DNA from 3 places in the Streptomyces sp. NPDC002623 genome. Region 2 is predicted to be linked to each of the others. Evidence: riboswitches for the same ligand, from Rfam matches in the RefSeq annotation. Region 2 holds a riboswitch; each other region holds the start of a gene.

Region 1 (4,373 bases), on a different contig from region 2:
ACAGGTAGGGAAGGTAGAGCCAATGGGGCGACGGAAGCCGATCAGCGGCCGAGCGAGCCGCACGGCGTGGTCCTCGCCCCTTCTCACCTCCCGCCGTCACATCGACCTGCAGCGCGTCTGCAGCGCGATCAGCTCCCAGGGCTGAGCCGGGCCCGTCCCCGCGCCGAACCGCACCGGCGGTGTCCCCCGGACACGGCCGCACCCGGCGCGCACGGACGAGGTCCACACCTCCCTGTTCGACGTCGTATCCGCCGCCGCGCGCACCGTCGCTGCGCGCCCCGCCCCGGGGAGAGTCATGTCCGTCACACCACTGGCCGCCGCCCACCCGTCCGCCCGGCCCGCACCCGTCTTCCGGGGCCGGATCGGCCGCGACGCGCGCAGCGGCCACTACGCCGTGCCGCGCCGCTACCGCCTCCACCTGGCCGCGGCCGACCCCGACTGTCTGCGCATCGCCGTCACCCACAGCCTCCTCGGCCTGGAGAAGGCCTGTCCGGTCACCTTCCTGCCCGCCGTCCCGGACAGCCCCGACGGCGGCCACAGCGCGCTGCGCCCGCTGTACGACGCCAGCGCGCACCGGTACCGCGGACCGGCCCTCGCGCCGGTGCTCAGCGACGACTGGTCCGGGCGCATCGTCAGCAGCCACGGCCCCGACATCGCCCGCGACCTCGCCCGCAGGTTCGGCGGCGGTCGGGCCACGCTGTACCCGTGCGGCGCCGAGTCGCAGATCGAGGCCGTCGAGCGGATGTGCGCACAGGGCATCGAGGCGGCCGCCCAGCGCGCCGGAGCGGTCGACGCCGGGGAGGCCGAGCGCGCCGCCGCCCTCGAGACGCTGCTCGACACGCTCGGCGTGCTGGAGCGCGGCCTCGGTGTGCACACCCATCTGATCAGCGATCAGATCACCGCAGCCGACGTTGAGTTGTGGGTCGCCCTGGTCCAACTCGACACCGTGCACCGCTACCACCTGGACGCGGCCGCCGTGCACCGCATCGCCGACCACCCCGCCCTGTGGGCCTACGCCCGCCGGCTGGCCGCCCACCCGGCCTTCAGCGCCCACCTCGACCTGGACGCCATCGCCCGCCGTCACCACGCCCGTTGCCAGGGCCTGGAGGCCGCCGGCGCCGCTGTCCAGATCCTGGACTGGGAGACCCATGCAGCGGACGGTTCGGCGGTCCGACCGCAGGTCAACCGGCCCTGACCCGGTCCATCCACTGGACCGCCGTTGACATTCGTTCGGGCAACTGTCTTACTTACGGCCCAGAACGGTCATGAGCGTCAGCGACAAGCCCTGGCTAGCTGACCGGCAACCCTCGCTCCGCGGTGGGGTGCCCCAGGTGACGACCGGACCGACGTTTCGGTAATGACGTATCGGTAAGCGCGAGGGCCCCTCAGGGGCCGGAACAGTGACGGTGACGGACATGTACGCAGCTCTTCGGACGGCGCCCCGCCGCCCCCGGGGCTGCGTACGGCCGTACCTCGACATCCTCGTCGCCAACCGCGCCGTCGACCTCCTGCGTGTGAACAGCGCACTGTGTACCGCACCGGGCCGTGCCCGCTGTCGGGGCTGAACGAACCCCTCGCACCGCAGCCCCGCCGCCGCGTTCCTGACGAACACCGCCCGAGCGGTGTGCCGTTGTCCGCCCCACCCCGGTCTCCTGTACGCATCCGTGCGCCATGCCCTGTTCGCGCCCCCGGAGCGGCCCCCGCCGCCCCGCCGAAGCGCGTCCGGCCACGCACGGCTGCCGTGACCCGGGGTGTCCGACTTCCGCCGGAGCCCCTCATGAGTGAACCCCCAGGTGCCGTGACCCTCGCCGAGGCCGCACCCGCCGTCGACGTCCCGCCGGCGAAGCTCACCGCCCAGCGCGTCCAGCCGCTGCGCAAGCCCGGACGCTGGATCGCCACCGCCGTGGTCCTGGTCCTGGTGGCGCAGTTCACGCACGGACTGATCTCCAACCCCTTCTACCAGTGGGACCGCTTCGGCTACTGGTTCCTGCGGCCGGTCATCCTCGACGGACTGCTGATCACCCTGGAAGTGGCCGCCTACAGCGCGGTGCTGGGCCTCCTCGGCGGCATCCTGCTCGCCCTCGCCCGGCTCTCCAGGAGCCCGGTGCTGCGCGCGGTCAGCTGGACGTACGTATGGGCGCTGCGCTCCATCCCGCTGATCGTGGTGCTGCTCTTCCTCTACAACTTCAGCGCCCTGTACCAGACCCTGAGCGTGGGGGTTCCCTTCGGCCCGGCGTTCTTCCGCTTCGACGAGTCCCGGCTGGCCACCGACATGGTGATCGCCGTCGTCGGCCTCAGCCTCAACGAGGCGGCCTACGCCGCCGAAGTGGTCCGCGGCGGCATCCTCTCCGTCGACCAGGGCCAGCACGAGGCGGCCGCCGCGCTCGGCCTGCCCAAGCGCTACCAGTTCTGGAAGATCGTCTTCCCGCAGGCCCTGCGGTCGATCACGCCGAACTACGTCAACCAGCTGATCGGCCTGGTCAAGTCCACCTCGCTGGTCTTCTATGTGTCGCTGCTCGACCTGTTCGGCACCGCGCAGACCATGGGGGCCACGTACCCCGGCGACATCGTGCCGCTGCTGCTGGTCGTCACCGTCTGGTACCTGATCCTGACCAGCCTCGTCTCCGTCGTCCAGTTCTACGTCGAGCGGTACTACGCCCGGGGCGCCACGCGTTCCCTGCCGCCGACGCCGTTGCAGAAACTGCGGACCGGTCTCACCGACCTGCGGGCCCGCATCCGCCGGGAGGCCGCCGTATGACCACCGAGACCGTGCAGAGCGCCGCCATCGCCGCGGTCGTGCCCGCCGCCGTCGAGGTGCACGACGTGCACAAGTGGTACGGCGCCCACCGCGTCCTGGACGGGGTGAGTCTGACCGTGCGGCCCGGCGAGGTCACCGTGATCCTCGGCCCGTCCGGCTCCGGCAAGTCCACCCTGCTGCGGGTCATCAACCACCTGGAGAAGCCCGAGATCGGCTACGTCAGCGTCAACGGCGAGCTGATCGGCGTCCGCCGGCACGGCGACCGGCTGCGCGAGCTGAGCGAACGGGCCATCCTGACCCAGCGGGGCCGGATCGGCTTCGTCTTCCAGAACTTCAACCTCTTCCCGCACCTGACCGTGCTGGACAACGTCGCCGCCGCCCCCGTTGCCACCGGGCGACTCGCCAAGCCCGCCGCCCTGGAACTGGCCCGCGAACTCCTGGACCGGGTGGGCCTCGCCGACAAGGCCGGCGCCTACCCCCGGCAGCTGTCCGGCGGCCAGCAACAGCGCGTCGCCATCGCCCGCGCCCTCGCGCTGCGCCCCGGCGTCATCCTCTTCGACGAACCCACCTCCGCGCTCGACCCCGAGCTCGTCGGCGAGGTCCTCGCCGTCATCAAGGACCTGGCGACCAGCGGCACCACGCTCGTCATCGTCACCCACGAGGTCGGATTCGCCCGCGAGGTCGCCGACCGGGTCGTCTTCATCGACGAAGGAAAGATCGTCGAACAGGGCCCGCCCGGCGAGGTCCTCGACCGACCGCAGCACGAGCGGACGCGGGACTTCCTCAGCAAGGTGCTCTGACACCGACGCGCCCCACGACTTCCCCCCACGCCACGCCCTCACGCCACACCCTCACCACCCTCTGAGTCACAAAGGACGGCCATGTCTGCCCACTTCACCCGACGCAGCCTGATTCGCGGCATCACCGCGGCGACCGCGGTCGCCACCCTCGCCACCGGGCTCGCCGCCTGCGGTGGTGACAGCGAGGCCGCCACCACGACCGACAGCTCCGCCGGCAGTGTGACCGTCGGCCGGGTGTCCAACGGCGCCGCCAAGGAGACCGCCCTGAAGGTCTCCGAGGTCAAGTCCATCAGCGCCGAACTGCCCGACGCCATCAAGAAGAGCGGCAAGCTGAACATCGGCATCGGCGCCCTGCCCTCCGGCTTCGCCCCGCTGGCGTACGTCGGCGACGACCAGAAGACCCTCACCGGGGCCGAGCCCGACCTCGGCCGTCTGGTGGCCGCGGTCCTCGGCCTCGAGCCGGAGACGAAGAACTTCACCTGGGAGAACCTCTTCGTCGGCATCGACAGCGGCAAGGTCGACGTCGGCTTCTCGAACATCACCGACACCGAGGAGCGCAAGAAGAAGTACGAGTTCGCCTCCTACCGCCAGGACAACCTCGGCTGGGAGGTCAAGAAGTCCAACACGTGGAACTTCGACGGCAACTACGAGAACCTCGCCGGACTGACCGTCACCGTCGGCTCCGGCACCAACCAGGAGAAGATCCTCCTGGAGTGGAAGAAGAAGCTGGAGTCCGAGGGCAAGAAGCTCACCGTCAAGTACTACCCGGACCGCAACGGCATCTACCTGGCGCTCGCCAGCGGCAAGATCGACGC
Region 2 (4,373 bases):
GAACGAGCTGCGCAGGATGTCCGGGTCGGCGCGGGTCACATTGCCCCACACCACATCGAAGTCACCGGACTGCAGCGTCGGCGCGAACTGGGTGACCGGCAGCTGCTTGAGCACCACACCGATGCCGACGGCCTTGAGCTGCTGCTGGATCAGCTCCAGCGAGGGCTGATTCGTGGCCGCGTTGGGGAACCACGAGACGGTCAGGCTGAGCTTCTTGCCGTCCTTCACCCGGATGCCGTCGCCGCCGGTCTTCCAACCCGCCGAGTCCAGCAGGGACTTGGCCTTCGCCGCGTCCAGGGTCAGCTCCGCGCCGAGGTCGGAGTAGTCGGGGGTGGTGTGCGCCAGGATGCTGGTCGCGGGCTCGGTACCGGTCGGGAACACGGTGTCCACGACCTGCTGCCGGTCGACGGCGTACGAGATCGCCTGCCGTACCCTGACGTCCTTCAGCGCCGGCCGGGAGTTGTTCAGCCCCAGGTTGAACACCACCCCGGGATTGGCCCGTTGCTGAAGGTCCACCTGGCCGCCGCTCTTCAGCGCCGACTCGTTGGACCTGCCGACGCCGCTGATCGCGTCCACCTGCCCGGACTGGAGGCTCCCGGTGCGCACACCCGCCTCCGGCACCACCTTGAACACCAGCTTGTCCAGGTACGCCTCGCCCTTCTTGGTCCACAGCGCGGAACCCCACGCGTACCCGGCGCGCCTGGCCAGGGCGATCGACTGGTTCTGCACGTAGTCCTTCAACACGAACGACCCGGAACCGACCACGCCCTGACTGCACTTGTCCTGCGGGCTCTTCCGCACGCTCGCCGACGACTCGATGCCCAGCGAATGCGTCGCCGTCGCCTGGAGGAACTGCGCGTTGGGCTGCTTGAACGTGACCCGGACCGTGAGCGGATCGACCACGGTCGTGCTGTCCACGCCGCTCAGATACCCCTGTGCCAGCGTGCCCAGGGCGCCGAGCTTCGGCACCGCGTCGAAGTTGTCCTTGACCACCTGGGCGGTCAGCGCCGACCCGTCGCTGAAGGTGACGCCCGATCTCAGATGGAAGGTGAAGGTCGTGGCGTCCGCGCTGATGTCCCAGCTCTTCGCGAGCCAGGGCACGATCTTGCCGGTCTTGGGGTCCTGGTCGGTCAGGGAGTCCACGATCTGGCGCAGCGAGTAGATCGTGTCGTTGCTGCCCACCTGCTGGGGGTCGACGCAGCCGGCGTCCGACCCGACGGCGAAGGTCAGCGTGCCGCCGGAGCGGGCCTGGCCGCCGCCGCTGCTCGAACTGCCGTCGCCGCCCGCCGAGCAGGCGCTCAGCAGCACGCCGCTCGTCACGAGCACCGCGAGGGCCGCCCACCGGGTGGGCCGGGAATCCGTACGCGCTATCACGGAATGGTTCTCCTACTCCGAAGCCGTCGCGCACGTGCCCGTTCAGAACGTCCGGGCAGGGCGACGCAGGGGAAGTCGACTGCGAGGGGAAAGAGGAAGGAAAGGGGAGGAAGGGAGGGAGGCGTGGGATCGCCGGAGCCGCCGACGGCGGACGTCGGCCGCGGAGGTGACGTCCGGTCAGCCGCTGCACACGGGCGTGCGGAGACGAGCCGTCGGGAGGCGCTGGGGAGGGGCTACAGGGAGGTGCTACACAGACAGCCGGCGAAGCGCTGGAGATCGATGTGGCGCCGGCGCGAGAGTCCGGAGAACGCCGCCGCGGCGGCGAGAGAGGCACTCAGACTGCAGTCGATCCGCACGGTGGTCCTCCCCTCTCAGGCCCCGGTGCCGGGGCCGCGCGCTTGCAGGGTCGTCGACCCCGCCGGGCTTTCACCTGGAGCACCCCACCGCGGAGGAGGGTTGCCGGTCAGCAAGCCAGGGCTTGACGCTGACACTCAATGCCACTCGCGATCGTACGGATCACTTCCTTGACCCGTCAATATCGCAATATCGTCGTCCAAATGCCGGACGTCGGCATCGGACGGCATGGACAGGCCGCTGACCTGCGGCGACGCCGGACACCGGGCGGCCACCCGGCGTGGACGCGGCCTGTGATCCATCGTGAACGGGAGTGCCGGTGCGGCGTCCCGATGAGTTTGCCGACGCCCACAGGTCTACCTACCGACCGGGACGACCAACTCATCAGGAGTAGCCATGGGCCTCATCGACATCGAGCTGTTCGCGACCCTCGACCTCGTCGGGCAGTCGCCCGGCGGCCCCGACGAGGACCCCGCGGGGTTCCCGTTCGGCGGCTGGCAGGCGCCCCTGCTGGACGAGGTCGCCGGGGCGCAGATCGGCGCCGCTTACGAAGGCACGGACGCCCTCCTGCTCGGCCGGCGGACGTACGACATCTTCGCCGCCTACTGGCCGCACCAGAAGGGCGGCGAGGACAACGAGATCGCCACGCTCTTCAACAGCGTCCCGAAGTACGTGGCCTCCCGCGGCAGGCCCGACCTCTCATGGGCCGGGTCCACGCAACTCGGCCCGGACCTGGCCGGCGCGGTGCGCGAGATCCGTGACCGGCACAAGCACATCAAGGTCGTCGGGAGCCTGAACCTGGTACAGACCCTCCTGCGCGAGAAGCTCTTCGACCGTCTCGACCTCTGGGTGCACCCGATCGTGCTCGGCGTCGGGAAGAAGGTGTTCGACGGTGGCGCGGTGCCCACGAACATCACGCTCCTCGAACCGCCGGCGGCAAGTCCGAAGGGCACCGTGTACCTGCGCTACGGGCTCTCCGAAGGCACGCCCCGCACAGGGGACATGAGCGCACCCGATCGCGGACTCGGGCAGGACGACTGAAGCCGCCCCGCGCCGGGCGGGTCCGGGGCCCGCACACCGCATGCGTCGTTCACAACTCCGTCCCATAACCTCGTCCATGGAGACGTCGGATGCCACGTGCATCCACTCCTGGGAGGCGATGGTGCTCGGAAAGGACATGCGGCTGCTCGTGGGCGCCGCGATCGTGGCCTGCGTGGTGCTCGTCGGCTCCAGGGCGCCGAGCGGCGCGCCCCGAGCCGGGGCGCCGCCCGTCGACGCCGTCCGGGACGTCGTGCCGAACCGGGTCATGACGTGGAACATCTGCAACCCCTGCGAGGAGAGCAACGCCGACCGGGCGGCGGACATCGCCACGTACGCGCCCCAGGTGATCGGCCTGCAAGAAGCGTGCGTGCGTGACGTCGAGCGGATCCGGGACTACCTGAAGGACCGCTACGGGCTGGTCTACCACGTCGAGTACGGGACGGTTCTGCAGAACTGGGGCCGCTGTGGGGGAGCGCCGTGGAGTCCGGGGGGCTACGGCCAGGCGCTCCTCTCGGCGGCGCCGATGACGGACCCGGTCACGGTCGAATACCCCGACGGCGGATCCGAGGACCGTGGGTACATGGCAGTCACCACCCGTGTGGACGGCCGCTCCGTCCGGGTCTTCAACACGCACCTCGCCGAACGGCGTCAGGAGTCGGTCCGAGCGGGCCAGGTCGGCGTACTCGCCGCGGCCGTCGCCCGGCACGACCGCGCGATCGTTCTCGGCGACTTCAACGCCGTGCCGGACGCTTCCGAGCTCACCGGGATGTGGGAGCTGGCCGCGGACACGGACCCGAAGTGTCATCCCCCGACCACCGGAACCTGCGAGCCGACCACCGACTGGCAGAGCAAGTTCGACTACGTCTTCCTGCGAGGCGTCGTCGCGCTCGAGCACGGTGTGCACCCGACCGAGCACTCGGACCACAACCTGCTGCACACCGACCTGGACCTCGCCCAGAGCGTGGGCAAGGGCGTCGAACCGCGAGCGGCGGAGTAATGACCGGTCGGTAACCTGCTGGGCATGACTACTGCTGCCCTCGAGCCGCGCGCCGGTCGACGTTGTAACCACCCCCTCAACTCCCTGCACGCGACGCACTACTTCGCGCCCGAACTGGGACGGGAGCTGGGTGCTCTCGGGATCACCCATCCCCAGGCCGTGAACTTCGCCGCGCGGGCGGCCGCGCTGGGGGCGGTCGGGGCCGGCGCGGTGACGGCGACTTTCTACAACTACCAGCACGACCTCGTGGCCCGGCACGTGCCCGCGGTGTGGTCGATCGCCACCCCCGCGGACGTGCTCGCGGCACGCGCGCGTGCCGTCGACGCGACGCTGCGGCGGCTGCTGGGCGAGGAGGTCCTGGCGTCCGCGGAGATGGCGGAGGCCGCACGGCTGGCGTTGCGCGCCGTCGAGGCCTGCGGGCGCAGCGCCCGGCCGCTGTACTCGGCGCACGCCGACCTTCCCGTCCCCGACGAGCCGCACCTCGCGTTCTGGCACGGGGCGACCCTGCTGCGCGAGCACCGGGGCGACGGGCACCTGGCCGTGCTGATGTCCGCGGGCCTCGACGGGCTGGAGGCGCTGGTGACCCACACCGCCACGGGCAGGGGCA
Region 3 (4,373 bases), on a different contig from region 2:
CCTCCTGCCGTTCCTGTTCTTCCTGCCGCTGCGCTTCCCCGCCTGGGTCGTGCTGCCCTTCTGGGCGGCCCTGCAGTGGGTGGCGGCGGGCCGGGCCACCGCCGGGCCCGGGGTGGCCTACCTGGCCCATGTGGTGGGCTTCGGCCTGGGGCTCGTCTACGCGTGGGCCCGTTTCGGCCACAGAAGGGGCCCGAAGGGCGGCCTGGGCAGGACGGCGGCGGGGAACGGGCGGGCGACTAGAGTGAGGGCCGCCCCAGCAACGGCCCCCGAGGGAGAGAACCAGCCGTGATCACCGCGATCGTCCTCATCAAGACCAGCGTGGACCGGATCCCCGAGATCGCCGAGCGGATCGCCTCGCTGGACTCCGTGAGCGAGGTCTTCTCCGTGACCGGGACCTACGACCTGATCGCCATGGTCCGGGTGAAGCAGCACGAGGACCTGGCGGAGGTCATCCCCGGGAGCATCAGCAAGATCCCGGGGGTCGAGGGGACGGACACGCACGTCGCCTTCCGCACCTACTCCCAGCACGACCTCGAGGCCGCGTTCGCCATCGGCCTGGAGTAGGCCCCGGCGCCGGCGCCCTACACCGCGGGGACGCAGCGGCCGTCCTGCGTGCGGTACTGCCACCGCGCGCCGTCGGTCACCAGTTCCCGTACGGCGGTCACGAAGCGCTCCACGTGCTCGTCGGGGGTGCCCGCGCCGAAGCTCACCCGGATGGCGTTGAGGGACTTCTCCCCGGGGGCCGCCTCGGGGGCGCCGCACTCGCCCTGGCTGTGCAGGTCGCCGCCCAGGAGGGTGCGGACCAGCGGGTGGGCGCAGAAGAGGCCGTCCCGGACGCCGATGCCGTACTCGGCGGAGAGGGCGGCGGCGAAGTGGGAGCTGTTCCAGCCCTCGACGACGAAGGAGATCACGCCCACCCGCGGGGCGTCGTCGCCGAACAGGGACAACACCCTGACCTGCGGCACCTCGGCCAGACCGGCCCGTACCTTCTCGATCAGGTACTGCTCACGGGCCACCAGCGCCTCGAAGCCGGCCTCGGTCAGCGCCTTGCAGGCCGCGGCGATGGAGTACGCGCCGATCACGTTCGGGGAGCCGGCCTCGTGGCGGGCGGCGCTCTCGTGCCACTCCACGTCCACTCCCCCGTCCTCGCGCCGGGTGACCTTGCGGCTGGCGCCGCCGCCCGCGAGGTACGGGTCGGCGGCCTGGAGCCAGTCGGCGCGGCCGGCCAGGACGCCGGAGCCGAAGGGCGCGTACAGCTTGTGGCCGGAGAAGGCGACCCAGTCGACGTCGAGGTCCCGCACCGACACCGGGTGGTGGGGGGCGAGCTGGGCGGCGTCCAGGACGATGCGGGCGCCGTGGGCGTGCGCGGCCGCCGCCAGCTCGCGCACCGGCCACAGCTCGCCGGTGACGTTCGAGGCGCCGGTCACGCAGACCAGGGCCGGGCCGTACGGGTCACGGTCGGCGAGGGCGCGCTCCAGGGTCTCCACGGCCTGGCGCGGGGTGCGCGGGGCGTCCAGGTAGGTGACCCGGGCGTCCTTCCAGGGCAGCAGCGAGGCGTGGTGCTCGGTCTCGAAGACGAAGACCTGGCAGTCGGCGGGGAGGGCCGCGGCGAGCAGGTTGAGGGAGTCCGTGGTGGAGCGGGTGAAGATCAGCTGGTCGTCGGGGCGGCAGTCCAGGAACTCGGTGACCGTCCGGCGGGCGTTCTCGAACAGGTCGGTGGAGAGCTGGGAGAGGTAGCCGGCGCCGCGGTGGACGCTGCCGTAGTAGGGGGCGTAGGCCGCCACGTCGTCCCAGACGCGCTGGAGGGCGGGGGCGCTGGCCGCGTAGTCGAGCGCCGCGTAGGCGACCTCGCCGCCCGTGACGAGCGGGACGGTCACATCCCGCCCCAGAACGGGCAGAGGCGCACAAACGGTCTGGACGGAGGCAGCGGTGGAGACGGAAACGGACATGACGGAACTCCCGTGTGAGGCAAGGGAAAAGTGAAAAGGGGTACGCGGAAGCGGGGCTCTGCGCCCTATCGCATTCGCTTGCTCACAGAAGGCTCCCTCGATGACCAGGATCCCTGGCCGCACGCTCTCAGAAGCGTGTGAGGGATCCGCGCTTGCCGTGCACCTTGTTGTGCACAGCCTGGTCTTCACCCGGGGCACCCCGCCACGGACGGAGGGTTGCCGGACAGTCGGCCGGGGCCTCTTGACTGTCACTCATGACCTGACAAAGGAACGTACGCGATGTGATCGTCGTCCCGCAACCCGTGTCCGGATCGCGGGACGACCGTCCGTTGAGGAACTACCTGTTGCTGGCGGCGACCCAGCGCTCCAGCGTCCGCTTGGCCGCGCCGGAGTCGATGGACTCGGCCGCCCGGTCCATTCCGGACCGGATCTGCTCGGCCAGCGTTCCGCTGCCCGGGTCGAGGGCCACCAGCGCGGCCGCCGAGTTCAGCAGCACGGCCTCCCGCACCGGGCCCGGCTCGCCCTCCAGAAGACGGCGGGCGACCTCCGCGTTGTACGAGGGGTCCCCGCCCCGCAGGGCCTCCACGGGGACCAGCTCCAGGCCGACGTCACGCGGGTCGAAGCTCTCCTCGGCGACCTTGCCGTCGCGGACGACCCACACATGGGACGTGGCCGTCGTCGTCAGCTCGTCGAGGCCGTCGTCGCCCCGGAAGACCAGGGACGAGTTGCCGCGCTCGGCGAAGACGCCCGCGACGACCGGCGCCATGCGCGGGTCCGCGACGCCGACCGCCTGGGCCCGCACCTTCGCCGGGTTGGTCAGCGGGCCGAGGACGTTGAACACCGTGCGGATGCCCAACTGGCCGCGGGCCGCGCCCACATGACGCAGCGCCGGGTGGAACTTGATCGCGAAGCAGAAGGTGATCCCGGCCTCCTGGGCCACCTCGGCCACCCGCCGCGGCGTCAGCTCCAGATTGACGCCGAGCTTCTCCAGGACGTCCGAGGCGCCGGACGCGGAGGACGCGGCCCGGTTGCCGTGCTTGACGACCGTGGCGCCCGCGCCGGCCACGACGATCGCCGACATCGTGGAGATGTTGACCGTCTTCGCGCCGTCGCCGCCGGTGCCGACGATGTCGACGGTCCGACCCGGCACCTCGATCAGGTTGGCGTGCTCGTACATCGCCCGGACGAGCCCGTTGATCTCCTCGACGGTCTCGCCCTTGGCCCGCAGCGCCACCACGAACCCGGCGATCTGCGCATCGGTCGCCTCGCCGCGCATGATCCGGTCCAGCGCCCAGAACGTGGCGTCGGCGTCCTGGTCGTGGCCGTACAGCAGGCTGTTCAGGACCTCGGGCCAGGAACGGCCCGCCGCGGTGTCGCCTCCAGCGGGGGTCACAGCGCTCATCAGCCGCTCCTGGGTGTCGTAACGATCTTCTAGGGCTCTCGTAGAAGAGTGTGTCCCCACCCTATCCAGCCCGTGGGCACGGGAACGGGCCCCGTCCGAAGACCGGACGGGGCCCGTTGCGCGGGCGTGGCGACGCCGCAAGCGATCAGTGGTGGCCGTGGCCGCTCGTGATCTCCTTGTACTCCTCGACGGTGGGCTTCGGGATCTGCTGGTCCTCGCCGAAGTACGCGCCGCTGATCTTGGCGCGCAGCTTCTCGGAGCCCGTCACCTTGCGCTCGACGCCGTTCTCGTCGACCGCGGGGCCGATCGCGGCGGGCACGTACTGCTCGTGCGCGGTGAGGGTGTGCAGCTGCTCCTGGCTGAGCGGCTCGTGGATCTCGACGAACTCACCGTGCGGCAGGCGCTTGATGGTGCCGGTCTCGCGACCGTGCAGCACCTTGTCCCGGTCCCGGCGCTGCAGGCCGAGGCAGATCCGCTTGGTGAAGATGTACGCGATGACCGGTCCGACGAAGAAGAAGATCCGGACGAACCAGGTGATCGAGTTGATCGACAGGTGGAAGTGGGTGGCCCACAGGTCGTTGCCACCGCCGACCAGCGTGATCATGTACATCGTGACCCAGGCGACGCCCAGCGCGGTCCGGGTCGGCGCGTTGCGCGGGCGGTCCAGGATGTGGTGCTCGCGCTTGTCGCCGGTGACCCAGGACTCGATGAAGGGGTACATCGCCAGCGCCGCGAGGACCACGCCGAAGAGCACCAGCGGGATGAACACGCCCAGGACGAGCGTGTGACCCCAGATGTTGATCTCCCAGCCCGGCATGAAGCGGATCAGACCCTCGGCGAAGCCCATGTACCAGTCGGGCTGGGCGCCGGTCGACACCTGGTCCGGACGGTAGGGGCCCATGGCCCAGATCGGGTTGATCTGCGCGATCGCCGCGATGGCCGCGATCACACCGAAGACCAGGAAGAAGAAGCCTCCGGCCTTGGCCATGTACACCGGCAGCAGCGGCATGCCGACGACGTTC

Evidence for each region. A riboswitch is a leader RNA that binds a small molecule or an ion and turns the genes downstream of it on or off. The one in region 2 is predicted to bind S-adenosylmethionine.
Region 1: another riboswitch for S-adenosylmethionine. It lies ahead of ACWD4O_RS34160 (amino acid ABC transporter permease); the one in region 2 lies ahead of ACWD4O_RS37550 (putative leader peptide).
Region 3: another riboswitch for S-adenosylmethionine. It lies ahead of ACWD4O_RS06875 (aminotransferase class V-fold PLP-dependent enzyme); the one in region 2 lies ahead of ACWD4O_RS37550 (putative leader peptide).

Annotation. Positions count from the first base shown of each region.
Region 1 covers NZ_JBSFWB010000024.1:4,042-8,414, reverse strand. Annotated here, with positions in the region: gene ACWD4O_RS34165 (glutathione S-transferase C-terminal domain-containing protein) at 296-1,195, shown strand; SAM riboswitch class IV at 1,262-1,381, shown strand; gene ACWD4O_RS34160 (amino acid ABC transporter permease) at 1,778-2,758, shown strand; gene ACWD4O_RS34155 (amino acid ABC transporter ATP-binding protein) at 2,755-3,558, shown strand; gene ACWD4O_RS34150 (ABC transporter substrate-binding protein) at 3,640-4,373, shown strand, end outside.
Region 2 covers NZ_JBSFWB010000030.1:52,667-57,039, reverse strand. Annotated here, with positions in the region: gene ACWD4O_RS37555 (ABC transporter substrate-binding protein) at 1-1,374, opposite strand, end outside; gene ACWD4O_RS37550 (putative leader peptide) at 1,608-1,730, opposite strand; SAM riboswitch class IV at 1,764-1,873, opposite strand; gene ACWD4O_RS37545 (dihydrofolate reductase family protein) at 2,125-2,769, shown strand; gene ACWD4O_RS37540 (endonuclease/exonuclease/phosphatase family protein) at 2,846-3,766, shown strand; gene ACWD4O_RS37535 (SCO6745 family protein) at 3,791-4,373, shown strand, end outside.
Region 3 covers NZ_JBSFWB010000003.1:254,912-259,284, forward strand. Annotated here, with positions in the region: gene ACWD4O_RS06865 (rhomboid family intramembrane serine protease) at 1-289, shown strand, start outside; gene ACWD4O_RS06870 (Lrp/AsnC family transcriptional regulator) at 286-564, shown strand; gene ACWD4O_RS06875 (aminotransferase class V-fold PLP-dependent enzyme) at 582-1,949, opposite strand; SAM riboswitch class IV at 2,093-2,209, opposite strand; gene trpD (anthranilate phosphoribosyltransferase) at 2,287-3,351, opposite strand; gene qcrB (cytochrome bc1 complex cytochrome b subunit) at 3,497-4,373, opposite strand, start outside.